4 regions of the Paenibacillus sp. M2 genome follow, and region 1 is predicted to be linked to each of the others. Evidence: riboswitches for the same ligand, from Rfam matches in the RefSeq annotation. Region 1 holds a riboswitch; each other region holds the start of a gene.
The links. A riboswitch is a leader RNA that binds a small molecule or an ion and turns the genes downstream of it on or off. The one in region 1 is predicted to bind cyclic di-AMP.

Region 1 (4,273 bases):
GGAAGACCTGGATGCGGCGGTCGCAGAGCTCGCCGCATCCCTCGGGGCCGCTGTCGTCACGACGCTCGGCCCCGAGGGGGCTGTGTACGCGGCAGCGCCTGGTGGCCGCGTACAGGCAGGGCGTGCCGGCGCATGCCGTGCGCCCGGCTACGCCGTAAGCGCCGTCGATACGACCGGCGCTGGCGATTGCTTCAATGGCGCGTTGGCGGTAGCCCTCGCGCGCGGTGAGACGTTGGACGCGGCCGTAGGCTTTGCCATGGGTGCGGCCGCGTTATCCGTGACGAAGCTCGGCGCCCAGTCCGGGATGCCGTTCGCACGTGAAGTGGAGGCCTTTCTGGACGAGCATGCGGCAAAGGCTTAATAATTGATATAACAAAGAGGCTCTTACTCTCCGAAAAGGGGATTAAGGGCCTCTTTGTTATGCGTGTGCAGAGATTATTTCTTCTCTGAAAGCCACATGGCGATATTTGCAATCTCTTCATCTTGCAGCTTGCCCTTGAAGGAAGGCATGCCACCTTTACCTTTGACAATCGTAGAATAGATCTTCTCCAGATCATCCTGGCTGCCGATGTTTGCCAGAGCAGGTCCTACGCCACCTTGCAGCTGATCCCCGTGACAGGAGATACAATTGGCTTTGACCAGTGCTTCAGCCTGTCCGGCATCCAATGTGACTTCCGGCATGGTTGGCTTGGCTTCTTCAGCCACTTCTTCTTTCCCTGGAAGCGTAAACATTAAAACAATAGCTAAAGCGCATGCTGCAAAAAATACTCCGCTCATGATCCATTTGTGCATCCCTTATGTCCCCTCCAGAATGAAAGATCATCTAACCTAAAACTATCCATATCATTATAACGGAACCTGTACTGACATCATAGCATTTTGTGGGAAAATTTTGAACTAATCACATAACAAGGCGCAAATTTAGTTGTTTTGCAAGAGATTCTAATCACGAGGCCCTTCATAAACCATACAGTGAAAGGGCTTTAAGCCGCTTGGGGTCTGTCGTTCGTATGTATCCTGGGTGACAAATCCACTCTTCAGATAGACTTGAATGGCACGAGCATTCCAAGTGAGCACTTCCAGATCGATCTCATTCTTCGGATTTCGGCGAATGGCTTCCTGTACAATGGCCGTGACAAAAGCTGTCCCTTGACCCTGACCACACAGCTCTGGATGCATGCCGAGGCCAATCCGGGTTACCCCTTGAAGTGGGAAGTATTGAGCAAATCCACATATACGATCGTTCTGATCCAGGACGATTGCATATTGCTCCTGTCGCAGCTGTGCATCTCCGAATTCCACTTCCAGAGCTTTCATCTGCTCCCAGGGGAGCCAGCTGTAGATATTGTAAGGCGGATCATACTGCCAACTGCAGATGAGCTCCGCATGTTCTTCTCGCATGGGTACAACGTGAAACGTCACAGGGGCTTCCTTCATACACTTGCATGCTCCTTTCCTTGAAACAGAACTCTTTGTCCACTCTACAAAAGTGATGTTCTTTTAGCAAGTCTTCCTTCCCCAGAAAAAAAATGAAACAAAAGTTCCGGTAATTTCGTTTATATTATAACGGGATGGGTAAAAACATCATAAGGGCACGGACGAACGAACGCAAAATGAACCTGTTGATGTCGCAGGATATACCCAGAGTATACCTTGCAACATGAATAAGGATTGAAGCACAAAAAAACCGCCGGATACATTCCTGCGGAGAATGTACCGGGCGGTTCTGTTATGCTTCTTGCTTCGTTCCAGTATGGTTAATGGTTACAGCATTATGTTGCTCAGCTTGTCCCTAGTCAAGGGCCAGTGATTCATATGCGTCCGTGCTCATAATCCGTTTCGCGCCAACATAACGATTGGCCCAATAGTTTTCACTCAATGCACTGATCGTAACGCCTTTGGAAGAAGAGGAGTGTGCAAACTTTCCATCCCCTACAAAGATTCCTACATGGGATACGCCTTTACCTGTTGTATTAAAGAACACCAGATCGCCAGCTCTCATTTCCATGCGGGATACAGAATCGCCCATGTCGAATTGGGAACTGGATTGGCGTGCCAAATCAATACCCAACTTGTCGAATACATACCGTGTAAATCCGGAGCAGTCAAAGCCGTTAAGCGTTGTTCCCCCACTTTTGTATGTAGTTCCCATTGCTGAATCAATTACTGTGTCCATCTTTGAATCTGCGAATGCGCTACCTGCACCAAGCGATAAAGCGAATGTGATGCTAAGTACAGCTGCGGTTAATTTCTTCTTGAACAAGAGATATTCCCCTTCCAATGCCTGCGAGGTTAGCTTAAGGATTCGGTTGAAGGTCCCCTATGATCCCTCTGTAGCAAGATCAATTCACCCATAACTGGTTCCCCCGCTTCCCAGGTGCCAGGAATTTGGCTGTGCTAGTTATGCACCTGCGAAATCAAGAAATGACGATTTAATTTTAAGTAGTTACAAATATGAATGTAAAGATTACAAAGTTGTTACTAAAAACTCACTGCGATTATTGTAACAGAGGAGTACGGCTTTGGCAACGTTTAGCAACAAATTTAGCAAAAAAAACCTCGACCTTTGACGGGGAAAGGTTGAGGTTTGCCTATTTATAAGTACATATTAGGCCATGAGTTTAACTTGTGATGGTAACAATTTTTAATCTATCTGCTCTCACCTTTGGATATTTTGGACTGCCATAATCGGAAATGGCTGCATATTTTCCACAGATTCAATAGACATCTGGCAAGTGGATACGTCTGTTGTAGTATAAGTCCGGTAAGTCCCGTTAATAACCATGAGGCTGAAGTGAATGCCCCAAAGACGAGCAGGTGTACTCCGCCCAGCAGGAGTGCAATGCCGATTACAGCGATGAGATGACGCAGTGCAATCCAGAGTGCTTTGAGGGTACCGTGAGCCCCGCCTTCTCCTTCTGGTGCCGAAACACCGAACTGCATGTAGAGTATGGCATGGTGGATGATCCAGCCATATACAATCCAGGCAGCAACATAAGGTATACCAGGCAAAAGTAATTGAAGGGAATGAAAACCTTCCATGAGAATAGAGTAGAGCTTCGGTATGAGCCAGTAGGCGGGCAGAAGGATCAATAATGTACGTACGGTGTGTAGCAGCAGCATCGGTTTCCACAGATTTTTGATTCCGCGGACAAAGGGGATGCGCTCTTCTGTAGAATTAAAGTGCTGAAGTGAGTAGAGCAGTCCTGCCTGAATGAGGGGGCTGATCAACATGCGAACCAGCAGCATGCCCCCGAGAATCCATAGATAACGATGAACCTCCGGATGGGTAAACAGGTTAAGTTGACTTTCCATTTTGAACAAAAGTGTACTCAGCTCCCCCGCATCAGCATCTGGATAGCGCAGGAGCAGTGGGATGACCGCCGATTGTACCATTCGATAGAAGAAATATCCCCAAATGAGTTGATAGAGAAATAAGAGTGCGGCAATGAACATATGCTGACGGACGAGAAACCAGCCTTCACGTATTTTCGCTTTCACCGTTTCCACCTCACCATGACAGACCTCCGAATATGGCTTCTATTAGTTTGGTTACACTCATGCTCCAGCGGGACTTCGCCCGCTCATCCAGTCCGGATTTCAGGAAATTGTTCATATGGCGGTTCTCCAGCACGATCGAGTACAGGGGATCGGTCATGGCCCAGGATACGGGGGATGTGTGAGTTAATTTATAGGTGATGCGATCTTCTTTGCCATTCCATTGCTTGGTGAGGATATGCCCGTCTTCAAAAGCAATGCGAACAGGAACGGCGCTGTAATCACTCCCTTTTTTTGCGATCGTCACGGATGACTCGTACAATGTTTGACCGTCTTTCTGTACGGGCGTAACACGAATCTTCTCTACAGCAAAGTCAGCCATCCCGTTACCATAGACATATTGATCAAAATAATCAGACCAGGAAGTGCGGGTCACTTGTTCCACAACGTTCTGAAAATCAGCCGAAGTGGGATGTTTGAAGCGGTACTTCTTCACATAGGTAGAGAGAATGCGTTCCATCTTTTTGGCACCGACTTGGTGTTCGATACCAAGCAATACAAGCTTGCCACGTGTATAGACATTGGCTGCATACTCATTCTGTGAATCGAACTTCCAGGATTCTTGTGTTAACGATGAAGGAGAAGTAATCAGTCCCGATTGTACCGGCAGATTTGGAATCAATCCGTATTCCTGCTCCATTAGTTTGTCTTCTGCATAAGAGGTGAACCCCTCATCCAGCCAGGCTTCCTCGAATTCGTTGCTGGCAACCATGCC
Region 2 (4,273 bases), 3.4 Mb from region 1:
CCTTCATTGCAGAGCGGGCGTGTTGATCTGGTGATTTCAGGTATGACGCCGACGGATGAGCGGAAGAAAAGTATCGATTTTTCCGACACCTATTATAAATCAAAACAAGTGATTATGGTTCGCAATGTGGATAAAGACAAATATCCAACCATGGCAGAACTTGAAAATGCGAAAATTGGCGTTCAGAAAGGCTCCATTCAGGAAACGATCGGACAGAGTATTCCAGGAGCGAAGCTTACAGCGCTTGATAAAATCTCGGATATTGTGCTTCAACTGCAAACAAAACGCATTGACGCGGCAATCGTTGAAGATACCGTTGCTGCAGGTTATCTGGACGATATTATTGGACTTGCTGCTGCTGTTCCGGACGAAGAGCAAGCAGAAGCGGCAATCGGGATTCGCAAAGGTAATACCGAGCTGCTAGCTGCAGTAAATGGAACACTGGAGCGATTGAAAAGTGAAGATAAAATCAATCAGATGGTGACGGACGCCAGCCTCTTAATGGCGGATAAAGCGAACAAATCACAAAATATTTTCCAAGTGTTCTGGGAGTACAAAAGTTTCTATGCTACAGGTGTAGGATACACACTTCTGTTGTCTGCACTTGGGGTTATCTTCGGGGTAATTATTGGATTGATCATCTGTTTGTTCCGTTTGCATGACGCTGCAATCTTGCGCTGGATCGGTACAGCTTACGTTGAAGTGATCCGTGGCACACCGATGCTGGTACAATTGATGATTATTTACTATGGTTTCTCCTTGAGCTTTGGCATTAACTTCACTGCACTTCAGGCAGGTATCATTACACTTTCAATCAATAGTGGTGCCTATCTGGCGGAGATTTTCCGTGCAGGTATCCAAGGTGTGGATCGTGGTCAGTTGGAGGCAGCGCGCTCATTAGGTATGGGAAGAGGCGCCGCGATGCGTTATATCATATTGCCACAAGCCTTCAAAGCTGTATTACCAGCGATCGGTAATGAATTCATAACTATCATTAAAGAATCCTCCATTATCTCCGTTATCGGTATGGTGGATATTATGTATCAGGCAAGTGTTGTCAAAAACATTACGTACCAAGGATTGAGTCCATTTTTGATTGCAGCAGCCATCTACTTTGTAATGACGTTCATTTTGTCCAAGCTGCTGGGACGACTGGAAAGGAAGTTGAGTGCAAGTGATAGACGTTAGACAATTACACAAATCTTATGGTAATAACGATGTGCTTAAGGGCATAAACGTGACGATTGGCAAAGGTGAGGTTGTCGTGGTCATCGGTCCTTCCGGTTCAGGTAAAAGTACATTCTTGCGTTGTTTGAACCTGCTGGAAAAGCCTACCTCAGGAGAGATTGATTTTGAAGGCGTGTCAATCACGGACCCCAAGCATAACATCAACGCAACTCGGGAAAAAATGGGCATGGTGTTCCAGCACTTCAACCTGTTCCCACACAAAACGGTACAGCAAAACATCACGATCGCTCCGATTAAAGTGAAGAAACAATCCACTCAGGAAGCGGAGAAAATTGCCGCTGATCTGCTTAACACCGTGGGCTTGTACGATAAAAAAGATACATTCCCGAATCAGCTGTCCGGTGGACAGAAGCAGCGGATCGCCATTGCAAGAGCATTGGCCATGCAGCCGCATGTGATGCTGTTTGACGAGCCTACTTCGGCACTGGACCCCGAGATGGTCGGTGAAGTGCTGGATGTCATGAAACGTCTTGCAGAAGGCGGGATGACGATGGTCATCGTAACGCATGAGATGGGTTTTGCACGTGAAGTGGGAGACCGGATCCTGTTCATGGATGGCGGGGTTATTGTGGAAGAGGGAACACCTGATGAGGTGTTTGGAGCACCGAAAAATTCACGCACACGTGATTTTCTTGCGAAAGTACTCTAAATGAAGTGATTAAATAGCGTTACTGACCTCGAGTCGGTGACGCTATTTTTTGTTTGAAAATAATCAAATATAGGATTCGGAAAAGTAACTATTCTGTTACCAAATATATAGGGGACATCTCGCCCAACAGTTTTAGAGTATTCAGTATTCTTACACGTGCTTACACATGTTAAAACCATTTGGTAAGAATTACTACAAGTTCAGGTTACAAAATTGTGATATATTGAACTCTGCCGAAACTTCCGGATAGGGAGTGCGGGGGATGTAACGATGCAGATTGTGCAGGGGGAAGATCTACGGCACACTGCTTGGGGTGAATTAGGGGTACATATCGTTTCAAATGTAATGATGAACCTATAGGGTGGGCTCCTCATCCGAATCCGACAACTAACTTCGCAGGCACAATGAGGGAGGAAGACCATGATTAACAAGAAACGTATAGCCAAAACAGCAGTAGCATTAATGACAACAGCAATGCTCATTCAAGCCGTTCCGGCTCACGCCGATTCAGTTCATGTGGCCAAAGAGGGGGATACCTTCTACACCTTATCGAAACAATACGGAGTAGCAATTAACACGTTAGTTAAAGCAAACAACGACATTTCGCCTTACAACATTTATGGTGGTTTGAAAATTACGATTCCCGGTAAGTCAAACAATGTAGCAGCCGCTGCGGCAGCGGAGAGAAAGACCCAAGCGAAGACTGTTACTACAGCGAGCTTGGACGTTAACGCAGATAACAAAGTTGTTCAAGCCTGGGGTAAAACATTCGATTACAGCAAAGCTGTGAACGTAAAAGCAACGGCATACTCTGCAGATCCGTCTGAAAATGGAGGCTGGGGTGCAGTCGATTATTTCGGAAATGATCTTGAACTGGGCACGATTGCAGTTGATCCAAGTGTAATTCCACTCGGAACCAAAGTACTGGTAACTGGTCATAGCCATCCAGGATTGCCCAAACAGGCTTTTGTAGCCACAGCGCGAGATGTGGGCGGTGCAATCAAAGGTCACCGGATTGATATCTTTATCCCAGGTAGCAAACAGTCTGTAAGCTCATTTGGTTTTCAGGATATTGAGCTGTACATTCTGAAGTAGAGAGAAAATAACATTTAAAATGAATTCAAACAGGGTGTCTGCCAGTCGCTAATTCGCGATTGAACAGCACCCTTTTAATATTCTCATTATTTGGTATCACGGTCATCCTAATCTTTGGCCTTTGGCAATCCCAACATTTCGTCCAAGGTGACCAGTTCATATCCCCGATTACGCAATTCTTCAATGATTTCAGGCAAAGCCTCAACCGTGCCGTTCAGGTTTGATCCTACACCGCCTCCAGCATGTTGCAGAACGATGGAGCCGGGTTTTACAGCAGAAAGAATATTATCTTTCACCTGTTCCTTTGAAAGGCCTTTCCAGTCCAGGGAGTCTACGTTCCAGTTCACAATGCTATAGTGTTGTTTGGCAGACCATCTCAGCTGTTCTTCATTAATGTCTCCATAAGGCGGCCGAATCATCTTGGGCGTATATCCCGCCAAACGTCGAATAATATCCCCGGTATGTAAAATTTGTTTGCGAAAGGCATTCATCGACAGTTTACTGAATTCAGGATGATTGTAGCTGTGATTACCAACCATATGCCCTTCCTTGATGATGCGTTTCACAAGATCCGGATGTTTCTCAGCACGACTACCCACGATGAAGAATGTAGCTCTGACATTGTATTTCTTCAATACATCCAGTACTTGTGGAGTAAACCGTGGATCAGGTACATCATCGAAAGTCAGTGCAACCTTCTTGGTTGAAGGACCATTGGTTTTGAACGTATCGGCATATTTTTGACGTAACTGTCCCAATGTCAGTTGTTCTTCTTCCGCAGAATCCGAACCTGATACTGATTCACTTGGCGGGCTTGAAACTTCCCGCGCTGAAACTGGAGCATGATATCCTCCGAGAAAAATAACGATAACCATCAGCATAATGAGGCGTACGCGCATAATATCGGCCTCCTTTTCCAAAATGACGTTCTCCTTGGTATACCCGGGGGTTCCATAAAATATGCACAGTGTGAGAAGTTTCATTGCCGATTTAGCTCATGACAGCCATAATTCCTCCATATATAACATATAGAAAAGGATAGGTGGATGGGTATGAGTACATATGATTTGAAATCCATACGTTTACAGGTGATTGAAGCAGGAGAAGATAAGGTTTTTCTCGTTACCGGAGGAATGGCGCATATTGGCGCCGTAGCTACGTTCTACGTGGATCATGAGCGCGTCAGCGGGACGACGGTACATATTCCTGGGCATAAGGAACAAGAACTGTGTGAGCGGCTTGCCCGAAAGGCTGCTCTGCAGCTGAAAGTAACTGTTACGG
Region 3 (4,273 bases), 2.2 Mb from region 1:
ATTGGCTCACTCGGGAGAGAAGATAGGTACAGTGAGGAAGATCTGTAACTATAAGCCGAGAGGGTGTGCTACAAGCCATGACATTGATGAATGATAAAGTTCATGCCTACAAGGATCAGATTGGAGCATTAAGCGATGTACTGCCAGGTGTGGTGAAGTCGTATCATGAGTTTACCGGAGAATGTTTCCAACCTGGCGTGATTGATGCCAAGACAAAACAGCTAATTGCGCTTGGGATTGGATTATTCGCCAACAATGAGGTATGTACCTTCTACCATGTAGAAGAAGCCCGTGCCAAGGGAGCAACAGATCAGGAGATTATGGAGACCGTTGCGGTGGCCGGAGCTGTTGGAGGAGGACATGCCCTCTCTCAGGGTGCGATGCGAGTGCAGAAGGCGCTGAATTAATGAAAAAACATGGTCATACTCTGTTTAGTACAGGAGTAATGACCATGTTTTTTTAAAGTTCATCTTTACTTGTTTTACTGTTCAGTTTTTTATTGTATTTGTCCACGTCCGCAAATTTTTCCATTATGGAATAGCGTGCCTTATATTTAATCGATGATGATTTAGTCCAATATTCAATCGTTGATCGGTCACTGGTCCAATTATATATAAAACTGTTATTGTAGCTTTCAAGCTCTGGTTTACCATACTTATTCGTAAGTTCTTCCAAAATTTCATCAGAATCCTTATTAGTCAAAGTGCCGAAATCGTAACTTGCTTCAATCATTAAAAAGTCATCTAATGGATATGCATCTGCTGCATTTTCCATTTCTTCAAGGCGCTGGTCCATTATTTTGTATATCTCTTCTTTCCTTGTTTCTGTGGTGTTGGGGTTATTTAATTCCTCTGATAATTCACTTCCTTCTTCCATCATTTCCAGAATGCCATCATTGTCTAATAAATCAGTGAAAACGTATTTAGCATCTGCTTTCTTACCCAAGACTACAAGATTGGAATACTCGATACTTTTCTCATGGTCATTATGTACGTCCTCTTCATAGCCCAAGTTACCGTTCTTTTCTTCGGCTGAAATGACTTTGTCGATCTTGGTACCCCATGAAACATCTCTAAAATCTTTTTCGTTCTCGCTACTGCATCCTAAACTACCTATCACTAAGATAGCAAAACTTAAAACAAACATTAACTTTTTCAATTGTTCTCCTCATCTCCTTTTATTTCCTAAAACATTTTACATTGTTTAAGAAAGCAGTTAAAGACAAAAAATGGTTAAAAAAAAAGGCATCCGGTTAATAACCGATGCCTTTTTGTATGTGAATTACATTTTACCTAACATTTTATCATACATAAACTGTCCAGTTACCCGACGTGCTGTTACGTAACGATCATTGAAGTATGGATTCGATAACTTCGTGATGCTTACACCTTTACTGCTGGAGGCATGAGCGAATTGTCCGCCGCCGATATATACACCTGTATGTGAAATGCCTTTGCCTGTTGTATTAAAGAACACCAGATCACCTGTCCGAACATTGCTCTTGGATACTGGCGTACCTGCTTTGGCTTGCTGCTGAGAAGTACGTGGCAATTCAATGCTGTATTTGTTGAAAAGATATCTCATAAAACCAGAACAGTCGAAGCCGGCTACAGTCGTGCCACCCCATTTGTAAGGTATACCTGTCATGTTGTTCACTACGGAGTTGATACTGCTTGCCTCTGTGCTTGTTGCCCCGGATGTAAATAATACAGCTGCTCCAAAAATGGAGATAATCAGTTTTTTCAAAATCAATGTTCTCCCTTCGATGCCTACGGAGTTAGCTAAGGGTTCGGTAGAAGGTTCCCTATATTTCCTATGTATAAGAATAATTCACCCAAATTGGTTCCCCCGTTTTCAAACATGAAACTCGGCAATGAATAATTAAGTTTTTGTAACTATTTGAAACTATATTGCATAAATGCGTAATTGTCAAACCCATTTAAAACCCTTCGTAATACCTCAATGTTAGCGGAATTAAGGTTTTTATATGAAAGAAGGGATCAAGTTTGGGAATCATTCATGACAAAAACGTCATTAATGATTCGTTTAAGACGAATTTGGATAAATAAATAGGTTTGTCATGAGTTAAAAGAACTATCCCGTTATGTAGAATTAGAGAGATTATATTCATTAAGTTGCATATATTGACAAAAATCGATTTTTTGCATATTATCTGATTATCCAATCCACATATTGGATTAAAATTGATTTTATTATGCTATAAATACAAATAAAGGAGGTTTGAGGGCGTATATCATAGGTAAAGTAGAAGTGGAAGATTTATAAAAATGAACATAGGAGAGTGTTACATTTGAAAGCGAAGAAAATAATTACTTTTGTCCTGGCATGTACGATGGTGTTCTCAGCAGTTGGAACGGCAGTTCTTCCTGTAGGGACGGTATCTGCTGCGGATGCATCGGGTACTACAGCGAGTGTTTCTGATATTTTGAAGAACCAGCTGCCGGATGGAGGTTGGAGAAAAGATTATAAACAGACAAGTGGAGAGTGGGCGAAGTCCACGATAGACAACAAGGCTACATACTCAGAAATTAGAAGATTGGCGAAGGAATTTAAAAAGACAAATGATCCGCGATACTCCACAGCTGCAATCAAAGGGATTAACTTTTTGATCAACATGCAGTATTCAAACGGCGGATGGCCACAAGTTTACCAAAGCTCCGGATATCACAAGCATATCACTTACAATGATGATGCCATGATTAACGTAATGATCATGCTGGATGAAGTAGCAGCACGCAAAGGTGATTTCTCGTTTATAGACAGCACACTTGCTAACCGTAGTAAAAATTCAGTTGCCAAAGGTGTGGAGGCGATTTTGAATACACAGGTCGTTTCAGGTGGTAAGCTGACAGCTTGGGGACAACAACATGATTCCAGTTCCCTTAAACCAGCGAGCGCAAGAATCTACGAAGTGCCATCGCTGACAGCTGGAGAGAGTGTAACGATTGTTAAATTTCTGAAAACCAGACCTGCTAACGCTAAAATTACCGCATCCATTAAAGGAGCGGAGGCTTGGTTTAACAAGGTGAAAATTACGGGGTACAAATATGAAAGAGCTAATGGAGATAGTAAAATTATCGCTGATTCCAAAGCAGCACCAATTTGGGCACGCTTCTATGAGATAGGAACAGATAAACCAATCTTTATTGGTCGTGACGGGGTAGTTAAATACAAATTAAGTGATATTGATAAAGAAAGAAGAGGCGGGTATGCATGGTATGGCAACTGGCCTTCCAAGCTGTAATTTGTAGTATGCTTCCGTTTTAATGAACCAAACTCTTAGTAGTTAAAGGTAAAGCCTGAATCGACATGGACGTCTGGTTCGGGCTTTATTGTTATTATTTTCAGTGTTGACATGATAGATTCCACATGATATATTACTTCTTGTCGCCGATATTGATCACGGAGATACAATATGCGGTCGTGGCGGAATTGGCAGACGCGCACGGTTCAGGTCCGTGTGGGCTAACCCCCGTGGAGGTTCGAGTCCTCTCGACCGCATCTAATAAAAAGACTCCTTAAGCGTTAGCTTAAGGAGTCTTTTTTTGCTTTTTTTGATATAACACTAACACTAGATTTAGTATCCAACAGGTTAGTGCTTAGCTGCACGTACAGCAAATGTCTTCCATTAGCCATACGGAACGTTTATTGTGCTGCGGTAACATTAACGCTGTCAATATTCGGTCCTTCCGATCCAGTGGTAACCACTTTCAATGTATTGGTCCCCGTGTTCATGGGGACCTGTATTGTTTTTTCAACCCAAGTGGACCAGCTTCCCGTAGCCGGAAAAGGCTCGTTGCTGATGACTTTGGTTCCATTAACAAAAATGTCGAGGTTACGGGTTCCGCTTTCCAGCGCATAACGAAACTTTACGTTTTTGGTACCTGTAATTGTGTTATTAATGCCGTTCCATTGAATGGCTGAACCAGTCATCGCATTGAAGTTAACATACCCGGAGCCAGTGTAACCAGGGTAGATCGTTTCAATGGTAGCATCCGTAAGAGTTGTTCCGGTCTCGGCTTCATAAGTAGTGCCACTACCTGTATTTCCGCCGTTATTCCCGCCAGTAATGTTGGCAACAAACGTTGTTACGCTCTGAGCCGGGAGCTGTGCCGTGAAGGCCCCATTGGATACGTTAAGCGAGGCCCCGCTTGCCAGGTTGCGACTGCTGTCCGTAATCCATGAGGACACCGTGGAGGCATTACCATTTTGCAGAACGAATTTTTGGCTTGTGGCCGAAGTTCCACGGTTA
Region 4 (4,273 bases), 1.5 Mb from region 1:
CTTACCGAAAAAGAGGAGATCAAATCTAATAATATGCAGTTCATGGGTAAAGATGACGAGATTATGCGATTTTTGATGAAAATGCCTAGCTGAAAAAGTAGTATTTAAAAATACTTTACTTTTAGTTCTGAACCCGGTATAATCAATTCTGTTGCCGATTATTTACGACATGCGGTCGTGGTGGAATGGCAGACACGCTATCTTGAGGGGGTAGTGGGCGTATGCCCGTGGAGGTTCGAGTCCTCTCGACCGCATCATATGAACGATGAAGAAGAAGCTTTCCGTTATTGGAGAGCTTCTTTTTTTGTCTTTTTCGAACAGTATGACATCTGGGTTGAGGAAAAAAGCCATCCATTACCGAGGCAATGGTGCTCTACCTTACGGCTACGGGTGGCCTGTGTATTATTTTTGAAGTAAGTTCTTGATATCTTCTTCAATCTTGTCCGGTGTTGTTTTGGGAGCATAACGTTTCAGTACCTGTCCGTTCTGATCCACAAGGAATTTGGTGAAGTTCCATTTGATTGCTTTGGAGCCGAGCAGGCCAGGAGCTTCTGTGCTAAGGTGTTGGAAAAGAGGGTGAGCGCTTGAGCCGTTCACATCAATTTTCTCAAACATTGGGAAGCTTACGCCATAATTCATCTGACAGAACTCGGCAATATCGTCGGAAGATCCTTTTTCCTGTGCAAACTGGTTGCTTGGGAAACCAAGAACTTCAAATGGAGCATCTTGAAACTTGTCTTGCAGTTCTTGCAGACCTTTGAATTGAGGAGTAAGGCCGCATGAGCTTGCCGTATTCACAATCAGGAGCACTTTGTCACGGTAGTCGGACATTTCAACTTCTTGACCGCGAAGGGTATTCACTTTGTAATCGTAGACTGTCATCTAAATCGCCTCCATTTATTTACTCTTATATCTTCTATTATATTGGCTACAATTAAATATTGCAAAACTAATGTGGTGTTAAAAGCATCAAAACAGGCAAGTTGTGCAGAATACGTGAATGAATTGCGAAGTGATTTTCGTCAGAGTGAGAATTAGATAGCCTTGAAGAGGTGGATAGAGTATAACCTTATTGTAAGCGTTATTATAAACGAGTATTGGCAAAAATCTGCCGATTTGGTGATCTGTAAGGACTTTACACCGTCATGGCGGGGGTGTATGATTCATAACGTAATTTCAATTTAAACTAAATTGTACTTGAAAAACGAAACAAACGATAATATCGTTCGATCTTACCTTAAGATATACGAACGATGTTTTAATCGCTGAGTTTCCATTCATTGATGAATGGGAAACGGGGGAACCAACGGAATGCGCTGTCCAGGACAGTGGGCATTCATGGGGTGAATTTTCCGGTGACAGCCGGAAATAGGGCGACTCTCGCGCCCGAATCCGTCAGCTAACCTCGTAAGCGTTAAAGGGAGAGGCAACAAGCCGTACGCTGGTTCATGGTGTTTTCGCCATGGGTTATTTAAGAAGCGTTCGGGAGGCCTTGGTCCCCCACGCTTCTTTTTTGTTGTCTTTTCACGCCAAGGGAGGAACGAATGATGGATACTGAGATGATTTTAGTGACTGCTCCAAATGAAGCAGGACGCAAATTTATTAAATTGCTGATGTACAAAAAAATGCCGTTTGCCGTTCTAACCAACAGTGCAGGGGAAGAGCGCAGACTCCGTAGAATCGGAGTAGAACATGTCATTCGCATGAATACAGCTGCAGCTCAAAAATGGTTTTTGCCGCAGGGCAGCGTAGGTAACGTGTTTATTTTCGAGAACAGCCTGAATCTGACCTGTCGTTATTTACAGATCTGTCGTTCATGGACTTCGAAATCCCTGTGCGTGATTACGGAGCAGAGTCATCCTAAGGGCATCTATCGGGGCATGGGCGCAGACCGGATTGTATATTCGCTCAATGGGGAAGTTGGCTTTCTCCTCAATGGTTAATGCCATAGCTTGTGATTGCTCAGGTGTAAGGTGCCTGTTATAATTGAATGTATCGATAAACGGAAGTTTGAGGAGACTCATGCGTGATGGTGAGTCTTCTTTTTTATGCTTACAAGGAGGAATTGGTGTGCCGGATGTAGGTGGATTGAAATGGTTGTTTTTTGATGTTGGAGATACGCTGGTGGATGAATGGGAGCCGGTTGATGATATTATCGGACAGTTCGTCCGCGAAGCCTGTGCATTGGGGTATCCGGTGAAGATTGAGGCGGTACGCGAACTGTTCGCGAACTGTTACCAGAAATATGAGCAATGGCCTATGAGAGTGGCGATTCGCACATTCGTTGAAGACGAGGGACACCAAAAACAGATTCAGGACAAGCTGAAATTCCAAAAAGATCTTGAACGTCCTTTTCCTTCAGCGGATTCCGTTCTTCAGCAGTTGTCACGGTATTATCGCATTGGCATTATTGCCAATCAGAGTCCTGGAACGGAAGAGAGACTGGAGAGCTACGGCTTGCGGAAGTATGTTGATGTTCTGGCCTGCTCGGCTGAAGAAGGAGTGTCCAAGCCAGACCCTGAGTTATACGCTGTGGCCTTGAAGCAGGCTGGTTGTGAACCGGAGGAAGCCGTCATGATCGGTGATCGGATCGATAACGACATTATACCTGCTCGGAAGCTGGGCATGCGTACGATTCGAATTATGCAGGGTTACGGAAGATTCCAGCCAGAACTATCGGATGACAAACGTGCGGATTGGACTGTGGATTCATTGGATCAACTCCTGCCCTTACTGATGCCAAATCAGGATTAGATTCAGATGGTTATTTATTGGAGTATGAGTTTTATTATAAAAGGAAACATGTTGCTGTATTGCAACAATAAAGGCTGATCAACTTGGGTATAGAATACCGGAGTTGATCAGCCTTTTTAGGATTTAGTTCATAAGAACGAGATTAGAATAACCGAATCGTCTGAATGATCAGATATACATTCAGCACAACGATAATCGCGGCAATGACCCATGAGATGATTTTGAGCCACAATTTGTTGGCAAATGCACCCATACTTTTTTTATCACTTGTGAACAACACCAGGGGAATCACAGCAAAGGGCAGTTGAAGCGACAGCACGACCTGGCTCAAAATGAGCAGTTCTTCTGTGCCATGTTCTCCTGCAATGGCTGTCACAATTACCGCCGGGATGATGGCGATCAGACGTGTGACCAGTCTGCGCAGCCAAGCCGGAATTCGAATGTTCAGGAAACCTTCCATAACGATCTGCCCAGCGAGTGTACCTGTAAGGGTAGAGTTCTGACCTGATGCTAGCAGCGCCACACCGAACAGAGTACTTGCAACCGTAGTACCCAATAGAGGTGTCAGCAGATGATAGGCATCTGCGATCTCGGCAACCTGCGTCATACCAGCACTGTGGAATACAGCAGCAGATACAATCAGGATGGCCGCATTGATGAACAGGGCCAGTGTCAACGCGATTGTAGAATCCATGGTCGAGTACCGAATAGCTTCTTTTTTGCCCTGTGGGGTCTGTTCGATCTGACGGGTCTGCACAATGGAAGAATGCAGATACAGATTATGCGGCATCACAGTTGCTCCAATAATACCAATAGCGATATAGAGCATGGCCGGGTTTTGCAAAATCTCAACATTTGGTACAAAACCATGGAGAACACCGCCCATATCGGGTTTCGCCAGGAAGAGGTCAATCCCGAAGCAGAGGGCAATGGTCGCCATTAGCACAATGACGAGTGTTTCCAAAGCGCGGAAACCTTTGTTTTGCAGTACAAGAATCAGGAGTACATCAACTGCGGTGATAATAACGCCATATAACATGGGGATGTTAAATAACAGCTTTAATGCGATAGCAGAACCTATGACCTCAGCCAGATCGGTAGCTGCAATGGCGAGTTCACACAGAATCCATAACATCACGACAACAGGCATGCTGAATCGTTCACGACAGGCTTGAGCCAGATCCCGTCCAGTGACGATACCGAGTTTGCCAGCCAGCGACTGAAGGACAACGGCCATCAGGTTCGATAACAGGATAACGGATAACAAGGTGTACCCGAACTGCGAGCCGCCTGCGATATCTGTTGCCCAGTTCCCGGGGTCCATGTAACCTACGGCAACGAGGTATCCTGGGCCTACAAAGGCGAGGAATTTCTTCCACCATGACGCATTCTGCGGAACTTTCATGGAACTATGTGCTTCTCCAAGGGAAGGGGCCATGCCCGCAGTAGACAATGATTCTCTTGAAGGAGCGTTGAACGGATTTTTTTTACTCATACGATAATCACCTGACTTTGAATT

Region 2: it holds a riboswitch for cyclic di-AMP, as region 1 does, so the genes downstream of both, ACETMN_RS18275 (3D domain-containing protein) here and ACETMN_RS00530 (C40 family peptidase) in region 1, are expected to answer to the same signal.
Region 3: it holds a riboswitch for cyclic di-AMP, as region 1 does, so the genes downstream of both, ACETMN_RS10930 (C40 family peptidase) here and ACETMN_RS00530 (C40 family peptidase) in region 1, are expected to answer to the same signal.
Region 4: it holds a riboswitch for cyclic di-AMP, as region 1 does, so the genes downstream of both, ACETMN_RS07310 (hypothetical protein) here and ACETMN_RS00530 (C40 family peptidase) in region 1, are expected to answer to the same signal.

What each region holds. Positions count from the first base shown of each region.
Region 1 is NZ_CP169648.1:107,632-111,904, forward strand. Features, by position in the region: gene rbsK (ribokinase) at 1-361, shown strand, start outside; gene ACETMN_RS00520 (c-type cytochrome) at 436-792, opposite strand; gene ACETMN_RS00525 (GNAT family N-acetyltransferase) at 943-1,437, opposite strand; gene ACETMN_RS00530 (C40 family peptidase) at 1,793-2,263, opposite strand; cyclic di-AMP (ydaO/yuaA leader) riboswitch at 2,267-2,404, opposite strand; gene ACETMN_RS00535 (hypothetical protein) at 2,650-3,501, opposite strand; gene ACETMN_RS00540 (M1 family metallopeptidase) at 3,512-4,273, opposite strand, start outside.
Region 2 is NZ_CP169648.1:4,073,998-4,078,270, reverse strand. Features, by position in the region: gene ACETMN_RS18285 (ABC transporter substrate-binding protein/permease) at 1-1,188, shown strand, start outside; gene ACETMN_RS18280 (amino acid ABC transporter ATP-binding protein) at 1,175-1,897, shown strand; cyclic di-AMP (ydaO/yuaA leader) riboswitch at 2,119-2,315, shown strand; gene ACETMN_RS18275 (3D domain-containing protein) at 2,318-2,992, shown strand; gene ACETMN_RS18270 (polysaccharide deacetylase family protein) at 3,100-3,891, opposite strand; gene ACETMN_RS18265 (hypothetical protein) at 4,045-4,273, shown strand, end outside.
Region 3 is NZ_CP169648.1:2,336,546-2,340,818, forward strand. Features, by position in the region: gene ACETMN_RS10920 (carboxymuconolactone decarboxylase family protein) at 78-407, shown strand; gene ACETMN_RS10925 (hypothetical protein) at 460-1,158, opposite strand; gene ACETMN_RS10930 (C40 family peptidase) at 1,282-1,746, opposite strand; cyclic di-AMP (ydaO/yuaA leader) riboswitch at 1,752-1,883, opposite strand; gene pelA (pectate lyase) at 2,303-3,265, shown strand; tRNA gene ACETMN_RS10940 (tRNA-Leu) at 3,439-3,522, shown strand; gene ACETMN_RS10945 (carbohydrate-binding protein) at 3,667-4,273, opposite strand, start outside.
Region 4 is NZ_CP169648.1:1,627,799-1,632,071, forward strand. Features, by position in the region: tRNA gene ACETMN_RS07300 (tRNA-Leu) at 172-254, shown strand; gene ACETMN_RS07305 (glutathione peroxidase) at 403-882, opposite strand; cyclic di-AMP (ydaO/yuaA leader) riboswitch at 1,254-1,429, shown strand; gene ACETMN_RS07310 (hypothetical protein) at 1,548-1,943, shown strand; gene ACETMN_RS07315 (HAD family hydrolase) at 2,071-2,754, shown strand; gene ACETMN_RS07320 (Nramp family divalent metal transporter) at 2,897-4,192, opposite strand.